Regions from separate parts of the Paenibacillus yonginensis genome, predicted to be linked through region 1. Evidence: predicted binding sites of a transcription regulator. Region 1 holds the regulator's gene; each other region holds the start of a gene.
The links. Region 1 encodes Rex, which represses fermentation and respiration genes when NADH is low (regulators of the CRP and FNR family bind a similar motif). Its sites were predicted from a motif close to TTGTGAAATATTTCACAA; they were not measured.

Region 1 (3,212 bases):
TCACCTGTTCCGTATGCGGGGGCTGCCCATCCTGCAGCCAGACCATAATATGTTCTCCTGAAGCATTGTTGCCTTCGACTACCCAGCATACATCATCCCAAACCGATTTGGTGACTCCGATGGTCTTGACGAGACCGGCCTCCTGCTTGGCTCTCAGGATTGCCGCATCCTCCTGCGTCCATGTGTCCTGCATCACATAAACATAATAACGATACAGCCCAAACAGAATCGCCGCCAAAACCAAAATTGAAATCCAGATCCATTTCGTTTTTGTTCTCAAATCTGTTCTTCACTCCTCTCCCTGCTCCGCATCCCTTCAAACAATTCCATTAGCGGGCAAGGAGACCTTCAAATGCCTGCTGGGCTTCAAAGCGAATACGCTCCTCGTCCAGCGTAAGGCATTCTCCATGCTTGACCACCTGCCGCCCGTCAACCCAAACATGCTCTACATCTTTGGCTCCAGCAGCGTAGACCGTGTGCGAGATGAAATCCGTTTTCGGCAGGAAATGAGCCTGCTCGGTATTTAAAGCGATGAAATCGGCTTTCATCCCGGCCTCCAGCCGGCCGACGTCCTGCAGGAACAGCGATTTGGCGCCGTATTCCGTTCCCATCTTCAAGGCTTCCAGAGCCGGAACCGCCGTTGGATCACCGGAAACACCTTTATGGATCAAGGCAGCGAGTCGGATTTCCTCCAGCATGTCGAGATTGTTGTTGCTAGCCGGCCCATCCGTCCCCAAGGAAACGGTAACTCCCGCCTTGAGCAAATCCACCACGCGGGCTATGCCGCTGGCCAGCTTCAGGTTGCTTCCCGGATTGTGGGAAACGCCGACGCGGTGTTCCGCCAGAATAGCGATCTCCTCATCGGTCAGATGTACGGCATGAGCTACGAGAGACGGGCGGGAGAACAGGCCCAGCTTAAGCAAATGCTCTACTGGACGCGTGCCGTAATCCCGGACATTCTGCTCCACTTCAGCCCGTGTCTCAGACATATGCGTATGAAGCGGCAGATCCAGATCATGGGCAGCCTGAACGATTTTTTCAATATAATCCGGCGGACACGTGTAAGGAGCGTGGGGCGACATCATCGCCGTAATTCGGCCCTCTGCCGCACCATGCCACTGCTTGGCGAAGCTGACTGCGTCCTGGAGTTTGGCTGTCTGCACTTCGGGCGGACAAAGACCGATTACCCCGCGGGTCAGCACTGCCCGAATGCCGCTTTGCTCAGCGACCTTGCCGACCTGGTCCATATGATCGTACATGTCAAGGAAAGTGGTGGTGCCGCCCTTCAGCATTTCGAGCACGGACAGAGCGGTACCCTTATACACATCTTCGCCGGTGAATTTGGCTTCCATCGGCCACATTTTCTCCTGCAGCCAGACCTGAAGCGCCAGATCATCCCCGTAACCGCGAAGCAGCGACATGGCGGCATGGCCATGCGTATTGACCAGCCCCGGCAGGAACAGCAACCCGGAGCCGTCAAAGCTGTCTGTATCCTCAGTTCCTTCAGGCAAACTTTCGCCGATATATTGAATCCGGTTGTCCTCAACCAGCATGTATCCGTTAATTACAGGCTTCTCGGGGTTCATCACCGCGAAGGTCCCGTTTTTGATCAACCATTTACGACTCATTTGAATGTTCCTTTCCTTGGTCCAAATAATAAGCCAAACTTAACAGGTCGGTAGTAAAGTCCGCAGCATGGACCCGGACACCGGGCGGAACCTTCAGGATGACCGGCGCGAAATTCAGAATGGCCTGAATGCCTGCCTCCACAAGCTGATCCGCGACCCGCTGGGCCTCCCAATGAGGCACAGTGATAATGCCGATGCGGATTCCCAGCTTCTTAACGGTTTCGGGCAACTCCGCGATTGGCTGAACGGACAAATAATTGATCTGGGTACCGATTTTGGCTTCTGCGATATCAAAGACCGCTACAATCTTCATATTGTCTTTTAAATACATATTGTAATTGGAAAGCGCTTGACCGAGATTACCGGCACCTACGAGAGCTACGCTGATTTCCTGATCCAGATTCAGAATCTGACGAATCTTCTCGATCAGGTAAGCGACGTCATAGCCGATGCCCTTACGGCCGAAATCACCGAAATATGCCAGGTCCTTGCGGATTTGGGCCGGATTTAAATCCAGATTCTGCCCCAGCTCCTGAGAGGATACCGTCATGACATCCCGGTTGTGCAGCTCGTTTAAGTACCGCAGATAAACCGGCATACGCCGGACGACGGCATCCGATATTTTTTCCGATTTCATGTTATTCACCCTTTGCTGCGCCTGGATCGGCGCCATTTTCCGTAGGTTCCAGCCACTCCGTGATCCGGGGAACCATCTGGCTTAGCGGCATGTGCTCCATTTTAGGTCCCGGCAGCGAATACAGAAAATATTTCCCGTAATATGAGTCCAGAATACGAGTATCGTATACGATGACGATGCCTTTATCTCTAGAAGAGCGCACCAGCCGGCCAAAGCCTTGTTTGAAACGGATAACCGCCTGAGGAACGGACAGCTTTGTGAATGGATTTTTTTTCTGCTGCTGCAGCCGTTCGCTTTTGGCTTCTACCAGCGGATGGTTTGGCGGCTGGAAGGGCAGTCTGACAATGGCCAAACTGGTCAGCGCATCCCCCGGGATATCTACGCCTTCCCAAAAACTGCTTGTGCCCAGCAGTACCGAGGCGTCTTTGCTTTGGAAACGCCGGGTCAGCTTGGTTCGGCTGCCGCTGTCCATCCCCTGCCCAATTACCGTTATATTGTGGGCAGAAAGCTGCTCTTTAAGCGGCTCATAAACCTGCTTCAGCATTCGGTACGACGTGAACAGCACCAGCATCCTGCCGTTTGTCGCCACAGCCGATTCCGCCAGGGAATCGACAAGTGTGTTCACGAAATACGCGTCGCCGACACTGCCTTTCACGCTTGGAAAATCACGCGGGATAACGAGCAGCGCCTGATCTCTGTAATTGAACGGCGAAGGAAGAATGGCCGTCAGCAGACGGTCCTCTTCACTTGCCTCCTGCAGTCCGAGCTGATCAATCATATATTGGAAGGACTTATCAACCGTCAAAGTCGCAGAGGTCATGACTACGCTTTTTTTCTTGTCAAAGAAATAGGCTTTCAGCTGTTCGCTTACGTCAATGGGAACGGCATACATCTGCAAAGATTTGCTGCGGTAATGCCCATTGCCTTCAAGCCAGTACACCGTCTCC
Region 2 (3,212 bases), 170 kb from region 1:
AGGTGAAGTCAATGAAAGTTACCGAAACAGGAGCCAAGGGCAGCCAACTTCTAACGGAAGACTCTTTGCAAAAGAATAGTGCGGAACACGAAGGATATGCGGGAGTGCACAGTCCTGCGAGGATAACCGAAACCGACGACACCAACGCAACCGAGTCGAAGGACCGGTTGCTTGAGAAAATCGTTAGCAGGGACAACTTGAACGAAGCATTCAAGAGAGTCAAAGCGAACAAGGGATCGCACGGAATCGACGGGATGGGAGTAGATGAACTTCTACAATATCTCAGAGACAACGGCGAGACCATCAAGCAACTGATCTTGGGCGGCAAGTACCGCCCGAATCCCGTTCGAAGGGTAGAGATTCCCAAAGAGAACGGAAAGAAGAGAAACCTTGGCATCCCAACAGTGGTTGACCGAGTCATCCAGCAGGCAATCGCCCAAGTGCTTACGCCAATTTATGAGAGGCAGTTTTCAGACAACAGCTACGGATTCCGACCCAAACGGAGCGCACACCACGCGATGAAACGAAGCCAACAATACGTGCAAGAGGGATATCGTTACGTGGTGGATATGGACTTGGAGAAATACTTTGACACCGTCAACCAAAGCAAGCTTATCGAGGTGCTTTCAAGAACGATCAAAGACGGACGAGTGATCTCGCTCATCCATAAGTATCTCCGGGCGGGAGTCGTCGTGAAGCATAAGTTTGAGGACACGGAAATCGGCGTACCGCAGGGAGGGAACCTAAGTCCGATTCTCAGCAATATCATGCTGAATGAATTGGACAAGGAACTGGAAGCAAGAGGACATCGATTCGTGCGATACGCAGACGATATGCTCATATTCTGCCGGAGCAGGAGGAGTGCGGAGCGTACCCTGACGAAAATTCTCCCTTACATCGAGAAGAAGTTGTTTCTCAAGGTAAACCGGGAGAAAACGATTGTGGACGATGCGACAAAAGTTAAATTTCTTGGCTTCTCATTCTACCAGAGCAAAGGGGAAACGCGGGTCAGAATCCATCCCAAATCCGTATCCAAGATGAAAGCTAAAGTGAAAGAGCTAACGTCGAGAAGCAACGGAATGGGCAACACCGACCGGGCGCTGAAGCTTAGGCGTTACATCATGGGATGGGTAAATTATTTCAAGCTTGCTGACATGAAACAACTACTCCAAACCACTGATAAATGGATGAGAAGGCGTATCCGAATGGTCTTCTGGAAGCAATGGAAACGAGTGAGGACGAAACTCGAAAGGCTTATATCGCTCGGAATTCATGAACAGAAGGCGTGGGAATACGCAAACACAAGAAAGGGCTATTGGAGAATCTCCAATAGCCCAATCCTCTCGAAGTCCCTCGGTAACAATAGGCTGAAGAACCTCGGATTCCTTTTCTTTTCTGATTATTATCGACAAGTTACTGCGCATTCCTAATGGAACCGCCGTATACCGAACGGTACGTACGGTGGTGTGGGAGGTCGGCTGCCCAATTAATGGGTAGCCTCCTACCCGATTCAGGGAAAACCCTATTTATTTTGCGTAAATAAGAGATATCCCTATAGCAAGTTCCCCTCAAATTCAGGCATTTCCCTAATAGGTCGGCTTACAAGGGTGTGATACATTTAAAACAAACAAGTGAATGAAATCACAAACTTGGAGGGAGTCTCATGACGAGGGAAAAGCTGCTGCTGATCGGGAACGGGATGGCGGGCGTAAGAACGATTGAGGAAATCCTGGACCGGGACGCTGAACGTTATGATATTACAATCATCGGGGAAGAAAACTATACCAATTATAATAGAATCATGCTTTCCAACGTGCTGCAGAACAAAAATACGATAGAAGAGATTATCACCAATCCGGCAAGCTGGTATGAGGAACACCGGATCGAGCTGGTTCACCACGATCCGGCGGTAAGCCTGGACGCTGAGTCCCGGAAGGTGCGCACCCAAAGCGGCATAGAAATCAGCTTCGATAAATGTATTTTGGCGACGGGTTCACGATCGTTTATTTTGCCTGTAGAAGGTTCAAACCTCGAAGGCGTGTTGGGGTTCCGGACCATTGACGATACGCTGAATATGCTCAAGACGGCCAAAAGCTACCGGAAAGCTGCGGTCATTGGCGGAGGGCTTTTGGGTTTGGAGGCAGCCAAAGGACTGGTTGATCAGGGCATGGACGTTACGGTTGTTCATTTGGAGAAATGGCTGATGGAAACCCAATTGAACGAAATGGCCGGCAAGCTGCTGAAGGCCGATTTGGAGCAGCAGGGCCTCAAGTTCCTTATGGAGAAAAAAACGAGCCGGATTCTCGGCGACACCCGCGTCACGGGACTTGAATTCAGCGACGGCTCCATATTGGAAGCCGATATGGTCATCATGACCGTCGGCATACGCCCGGAAACGGCTCTGGCCCGTCAGGCAGGTTTAGCCGTAAACCGCGGGATTGTTGTTAACGATTGGATGGAGACATCCGCTTCGGGCATTTATGCGGTTGGCGAATGCGCCGAACACCAAGGCAAGGTATATGGACTGGTGGCCCCGCTGTTTGAGCAGGGCAAAGTGCTGGCCGACGTTCTAACCGGGTGTGAAACCGCCCCTTATGGCGGCAGCACAACCTATACGTCGCTTAAAGTTTCGGGCTGCGACCTTTTTTCGGCAGGAGAAATCAAGGAAGCTGACGGCGTAAAAAGCATAGAAGCTTATGACGGTCTGGCTAACAGCTACAAAAAGCTGTTCATCAAAGACAACCGGGTGGTCGGCATCGTTCTTTACGGAGACATCTCCGAGGAGAACCGTTACTTTAAACTGCTGAAGCAGAAGCAGGATATTTCGGCATTCACTTCGGTTTCCGTGCTGCCTGCGGGTGGCGGATGCTGCGGGGGAGCCGCTGCGGACGATGTGACCCAGTGGGCCGATGATGAAACGGTATGCGGCTGTAACGGGGTAACCAAAGGCACGGTTTTGCAGGCGATCCGGGACAAGGATCTCAAGTCGGTAGCGGAAGTCACCAAAGCGACCAAAGCTGGCGGTTCGTGCGGAAAATGCAAAGGCATGATCGGAGACCTGCTGACCTATGTTTTGGGCGATAAAGTGGCCACCGCGCCGACAGGCATTTGCGGCTGCACGGACTTGTCGGGGGACGAAATCGTGCTGCAAATCCATGAGCGGGGACTGACCACCACGGATGAGGTCTACGGGCAGCTCGGATTCCGGAACC
Region 3 (3,212 bases), 150 kb from region 1:
TCATGCTCATAAAGGTTTCTACCAGGTTGACCGCAATGCTGTCGACACGATCGTCGTTGTTGCCGTAGCAAGGGAAGTCGCCTTCGATTTCAAAGTCGACTGCGATGCCGTTTTCGTTTCGGATCGGTTTAACTTTAGCATATTTGATAGCGCTCAAGGAATCGGCTACAACCGACAGACCGGCGATGCCGCAAGCCATGGTGCGGAGGATGTCGCGATCATGCAGCGCCATTTCGATCCGTTCGTAAGCGTATTTGTCATGCATGTAGTGGATCACGTTCAGCGTGTTCACATACAGTTTGGACAGCCATTCCATCATTGGAATTAACCGTTTCATCACTTCGTCGTAGTCCAGATATTCGGAAGTGATGGCTGGGAATTCCGGTGCGATCTGCGTGCCGTATCTTTCATCTTTACCGCCGTTGATGGCGTACAGCAAAGCTTTGGCCAGGTTGGCGCGTGCACCGAAGAATTGCATTTGTTTGCCGATGCGCATAGCGGATACGCAGCAGGCGATACCGTAATCATCGCCGTAGATCGGACGCATCAGATCGTCATTTTCGTATTGGATCGAGCTGGTTTCGATGGAAACCTTAGCGCAATATTTTTTAAATGCATCAGGCAGTTTGTCGGACCAGAGAACGGTCAGGTTTGGCTCCGGTGCAGGTCCCAGGTTGTACAGGGTATGCAGGAAGCGGAAGCTGTTCTTGGTGACTTTGGTTGTTCCGTTTACAGACATGCCGCCGATGGATTCCGTTACCCAGGTAGGGTCGCCGCTGTAAAGCTCGTTATATTCAGGCGTTCTGAGGAACTTCACGATCCGCAGCTTCATGACGAAATGGTCAACCAGTTCCTGAGCTTGTTCTTCTGTCAGCGTGCCTTCGGCAAGGTCACGTTCGATATAAGTGTCAAGGAACGAGGATACACGGCCAAGAGACATTGCCGCGCCGTCCTGCTCTTTAACGGCTGCCAAATAACCGAAATACAGCCATTGGAAAGCTTCTTTAGCATTGTTGGCCGGTCTGGAGATGTCAAAGCCGTACATTTCGCCGAGCTGTTTCAATTCGCCCAAAGCGCGGATTTGTTCGGACAGCTCTTCACGGAGACGAATCACGTCGACGTCCATAACATCTACTTCCATATCTTTCAGTTCTTCTTGTTTCTGTTTGATCAGGAAGTCTACCCCGTACAAAGCTACGCGGCGGTAGTCGCCGATAATGCGGCCGCGGCCGTAAGCGTCAGGCAAACCGGTGATGATACCAGTATGACGGGCATTTCTCATTTCTGCCGTATAAGCATCAAATACCCCTTGGTTATGAGTTTTGCGAACGTTCGTGTACAGATCTACGATTTCTGGCGGAAGGTCAAAGCCGTAAGCTTTACAAGCCGTAATGACCATCCGGATGCCGCCATTAGGGCGAATCGTACGTTGGAACGGAGCAGAGCCCTGCACACCTACGATTTGCTCTTTGTCTTTATCCAGAAATCCGGGAGCATGGGAAGTGATCGTCGAAGGCGTGTTAACGTCTACGTCCAGCACACCGCCTGCTTCTCTTTCTTTCTTGGACAGGTCGGACACGATTTCCCACAAAGCTTTGGTATTAGCCGTTGCGCCCTGCAGGAAGGATTCGTTTCCTTCATAAGGTTTGATGTTGGTATCGATGAAATTGGCCGTATTGACCTCTCTCATCCATTTGCCCGGTTTAAAGCCTCTCCAGGCATTCTGCGTTGCTGCTGTTTCTTTTTCAATCACCGACATTTGTAATCCCTCCATTTATATAGTTTGGAGTACGAAGGCTTGAAGGTTATCCTCCGCCTCGAGATCCCTAAAATTTGTGATAGATTTCACAATTCAGAATCTGATGAGGCCAGTTCAAGGTTATCTTCAGCTGCCCCATCACTTTCGCTTCGGGATCTTTTATGGTTTCATCATAGCTTATCCCCGGTAAAAGGGATGTGACAAACATCACAATTGCGGTGATGTTTGTCACTTTTTTCACAAAGTTATGGAGTTCAGATCCCTGTCTTATCCCTTATTTCATCCATTTACTCTTCGAAACGTCCGTAGAAGGCGTCTCTGTATACCTCGGCAAGCTCGGTGACCAGCGGCAGCTTAGGATTGGCGGTTGTGCATTGATCCTCGAAGGCGCGGTCTGCAAGATAATCTACATTCGATTCAAAATCTTTTGGATCAAATCCGAGCGCCTGGAACGACTCCGGAATGCCCAGCTTTTTGTTCAGGTCGCGGATCGCGTTGATCAGGCTCTTCACGCCTTCTTCTGTGGTGCGTGCGGGCAGTCCCAGGATGCGGGCGATTTCGGCATAACGCTGGTCGGCTACGAAGTTAGTGTACTTAGGCCAAGCCGCAAATTTCGTAGGTTTCTTCGCGTTATAGCGGATGACGTGCGGCAGCAGGATCGCGTTGGTACGTCCGTGAGCGGTATGATATTGACCGCCCCATTTATGCGCCAAGCTGTGGTTGATGCCCAGGAACGCATTCGCAAAAGCCATACCGGCCAGAGTCGAAGCGTTGTGCATTTTCTCGCGGGCGAGTTTGTCGCCGGTCAAAGCCGATTTCTCGAGATATTGGAACACCAGCTGAATCGCTTTAATCGCCAGGCCGTCCGTATAATCGTTTGCCATAACGGATACATAAGCTTCGATACCATGAGTCAGCACGTCCATGCCGGTATCGGCAACGGCTACTTTAGGCAGGCTGTAGACGAATTCAGGGTCGATGATCGCAACGTCCGGCGTCAGCTCGTAATCGGCCAAAGGATATTTGGTGTTGCCGACTTCTTTATTAGTAATAACTGCAAACGGCGTAACTTCGGAACCTGTACCGGATGTTGTCGGGATCGCTACGAATTTTGCTTTTTGACCCAAGCTAGGGTATTTGTAGGTCCGTTTGCGGATATCCATGAATTTCTGTTTCAGGTTGTGGAAATCGGTGTCCGGATATTCATAGAACAGCCACATGCCTTTGGCGGCATCCATCGGCGAACCGCCGCCTAGAGCGATGATGCAGTCCGGCTGGAATTTCGCCATCATTTCAGTACCGCGGGCAACGGTCGTAGTCGATGGATCCGGTTCAACGTCGGAGAACACTTCGATCGCTACAGGCGTTTGGCGCTGACGGAGGTAATGCTCCAATCTTTCCACATATCCCAGCTTCACCATCATCGGGTCGGTAACGATCATGACACGGTTAA
Region 4 (3,212 bases), 550 kb from region 1:
TGCACTTATTCCATGTGAAGTGGAGAGAATTCCAAGCAGCGAATGGTATCAGCAGCTGGAGCAGAATCCGGAGCGTTACCGCACCATTGCTCTCCAGCTCCAGGACAAACTGCGCATGATGCAGCAGCGAATCGACCAGCTGACCGAAATATCGCCGGCCGATAAGCTGGCTCAGCTGCAGTCCTGGCTTCACACGTTTATTCAGCCGGCTTCCCTCACCGATATTCTGACCCAAAGTGAAATCGGGCAGCTGATCGGCTTAAGGAGAGAAACCATAAACCGGCTGCTTAAAATTCAAACGCGCCAAGGCGGCCGTTAATCGGGCGAACCACGGCCGCCTTGCTTGGCGATGGCATCAACGATGCTCCGGCACTCGCGGTGGCCGGCATTGAGATCTGCCTCTTTAATCAAATCAAGAAAGAATTCGTTTCTGTCCTTCCAACTCCCGGATCGGGTGGATATTTTGGGTGAATTCGAGCGTTCCCAGATATTTGCCCGCTTCATCTCTAACGGCGAAATAACGAATGTATACAAATTTATCCTTGAACGGAATCCAGAAATCCTCCACGTCTTTGGCGCCGGATTTGAAGTCTTCCAGCAGTTTGTTCACAATATGCACGCTTTGAGGCGGATGACAGTTCTGTACGGTACGGCCAATGACCGCTTTGGTCCGGGCAAAGATACGTTCCTTGCCGTGCGAGAAATAACGGACAACGTCCTGATCGTCAATAAAGGTTAAATCCACCGGCAAATGGTTAAGCATCGTCTCAAGCTGGGTTAAGGACAGCACCCCTGTAGCCATGCGTATCAGGCCTTGGGAAATGGCCCCTGCATCCGAGCTTTTTTCCAAGCGTTCTGTCGCGTGTTTCACCGAGTGTCCTGACGAATGTTCTCTCGAACGTTCTTCCAGCTGTTCTTCCGGAGACTTTTCAGACGCTGCCCCTGGTTGTTCCTGCTCCCCTGCCTCAAAGGGTTCCGGGGCACGTTCCGGAATCCACCGCTGCTCCGGTGAAATAAGGCAGTACCCGATTTCTTCGGTTTCGGCAGCGATTTGAACCCACTCATCTTCCGTTAATTTCTCAAGAGCCATCGGCAGTAAAATATGTTCCTCCTTAAAGATCATGTCGGTCACTTCGTTCATCACCCGGTCCAGCAGCCCAAGCAAGCCTTCACGATCTCCGTTATAGTCTGTCAGCTTGGCTTTCAGCTCCTTGATGCCCAGACGAATTCCGTCATCTACTCCCCACATCACTTGGGTTGGTCCATGAATGCCGTACTTCTCAAGAAAAGGAAACAGCAGATTCTCTTTACGGCTGTAATGCTTATCCACATCGTAAAGCAGTCCGAGGTCAGCGAGCAGCTTGAGGCGGTTTTGCTCGTTATCGTCTTCCCGGAACCGCCCGGCATGCAGTGAAATCGTAAAGCGGACAAGCCGGTCGATTTCCTGATTTTCCATCTTGAACACATGGACAGGGTGACCCGGCTGTTCCTCCGGTTTAGCGGATCTATGGACTTCCTGAATAGAACCTTTAAATACGGCCGCATGAACGCTGCACAGCCGCTGCACCTCTTCTACCGGGATGCCCTCTTCCTCCATCAGAGATTGTTCCAAGGCTGAAATTTCAGCGACCGAAATGTCCCCTGCAGCTTGGTGAAAACGGTCTTGAACCTCTTCCACACTGGTTCCGTTATGCAATTCTTTGATGATCTCTTTTAGGGCGGCCAGCCGTTCGGCATTGGCTTCTTTGTAATGTTCCCGGTTGTTAATCAACTCGCTCATGGACGTTCCCCTCCTGATTTCCAACCCTTGTCTAAAAAGGTTGGCTTGGCTTGCTTCCAAATTACCATCGCCAAACTGCCAACTTTGTGATCATAATCACAATTTGAAGTGCGGCAGGAACGTACGATATAAGCACAGGAATAAGCAAAGGAGTGTAAAACCTATGGATATCCAACATTTTTCGGCCGGGCCCCATCCTCATCCCTACCCAAACAGCCCGTTCACCAAAAAGATCCTGTTTCAAGAACCGGGACGTGTGGTGTTTGTACTGACTTTCGACCCGGGGCAGCAGCTGCCCGTTCATAAACATCCGGGAGCTTGTCTTTACGCCACGCTGCTGGAAGGAGCCGGGACGGTATACGCAGACGGGCAAGGCGTCGAGATCGCTCATGGACAGGCCATTCGGGTATCGGGAGAAGAGGAATTCTCTTACCGGAGTAGAGAACATTCGAAATCCGTGTTATACGTGACATTAATTCAGTCCTAGTTAAGCGGGCCAGAAAGACAAAAAAGGAGCATCCTGGCTTACGTCAGGTATGCTCCCTCACTCTTATTCGGCTTGCAACACTCTAAATTAAATTTCCTTGGTCATAAATGCGCTGTTCGGATCGTCAGTATAATGGGCGAACGGTTCGCAGTAACCAAATCCCAGCTTCTCATATAGCTTGCGCGCCGGTTCAAAAAAAAGCCATGGAACCGGTCTCCAGACTGAGCCGTTTGTAGCCTCTTTCGCGGGCCGCCTGAAGAATGTGGTTCAGCATCGCTTCCGCTACGCCCTTGCGCTTGTGGCCGGAAGAAGTCCTCATCGACTTGATTTCACCATGCCCGGCATCCAATTCCTTTAACGCCCCGCAGCCGAGCAGTTCGTTCCCCTCCCAAGCTGTCCAGAAGGTCATTTCCGGCTTTCTCAAGCCTTCAAGATCAAGCGCATGTACGCTTTCCGGCGGAGAAGTAGCAAACATATCCTGTAAATGCTCCTCCAGCAGCGCAATGACGGCCGCGCCGGTCAAATCATCCTTTTTAATCTCCAAGACAACTCAGCCCCTCACTATGTATTGCTCCTAGTATAGAGGTTCGAAGTGAAATGGACAATGTCTAAGACGGATAACCGGGCGCCGTTCACATTAAAGAACCCGATGGTATTCTACCTTTTCTCAATTTTACCTTTTCTTTATACCGATCTCTGTATCCCAACCTCTTCGCGCCACTTGTGCGTCGGCTGCCAGCCAAGCAGCTTTTTCGCTTGTTCATTGCTGAGCAGGGTTTCATAACCCTCAAGCGGTGCCCGAATATCGGTTACGCCGGGATAACGGGCAGACATCAGTTCGCGGCTGCGAACATTCATGCTGGAATCATCCGACGCAATGTTTAAGGCAACGGCGCCAAGGCCATCCGTTTCAATTGCCAGCCTGCAGGCAACGGCGGCGTCGCG

Region 2: nirB (nitrite reductase large subunit NirB) is a predicted target of Rex. The motif match lies at 1,630-1,647, and genes of this name have one in related genera.
Region 3: pflB (formate C-acetyltransferase) is a predicted target of Rex. The motif match lies at 1,834-1,851, and genes of this name have one in related genera.
Region 4: AWM70_RS07120 (DUF438 domain-containing protein) is a predicted target of Rex. The motif match lies at 1,865-1,882, and genes of this name have one in related genera.

The regions. Positions count from the first base shown of each region.
Region 1 covers NZ_CP014167.1:2,103,770-2,106,981, forward strand. The annotation lists gene AWM70_RS09625 (cell wall elongation regulator TseB-like domain-containing protein) at 1-280, opposite strand, end outside; gene AWM70_RS09630 (amidohydrolase) at 330-1,628, opposite strand; gene AWM70_RS09635 (redox-sensing transcriptional repressor Rex) at 1,618-2,265, opposite strand; gene dinG (ATP-dependent DNA helicase DinG) at 2,267-3,212, opposite strand, start outside.
Region 2 covers NZ_CP014167.1:1,931,920-1,935,131, reverse strand. The annotation lists gene ltrA (group II intron reverse transcriptase/maturase) at 12-1,430, shown strand; gene nirB (nitrite reductase large subunit NirB) at 1,664-3,212, shown strand, end outside.
Region 3 covers NZ_CP014167.1:2,254,268-2,257,479, forward strand. The annotation lists gene pflB (formate C-acetyltransferase) at 1-1,759, opposite strand, end outside; gene adhE (bifunctional acetaldehyde-CoA/alcohol dehydrogenase) at 2,047-3,212, opposite strand, start outside.
Region 4 covers NZ_CP014167.1:1,551,531-1,554,742, reverse strand. The annotation lists gene AWM70_RS07125 (Crp/Fnr family transcriptional regulator) at 1-319, shown strand, start outside; gene AWM70_RS07120 (DUF438 domain-containing protein) at 413-1,780, opposite strand; gene AWM70_RS07115 (cupin domain-containing protein) at 1,944-2,267, shown strand; partial or broken gene AWM70_RS07110 (GNAT family N-acetyltransferase) at 2,355-2,811, opposite strand; gene AWM70_RS07105 (NAD-dependent epimerase/dehydratase family protein) at 2,952-3,212, opposite strand, start outside.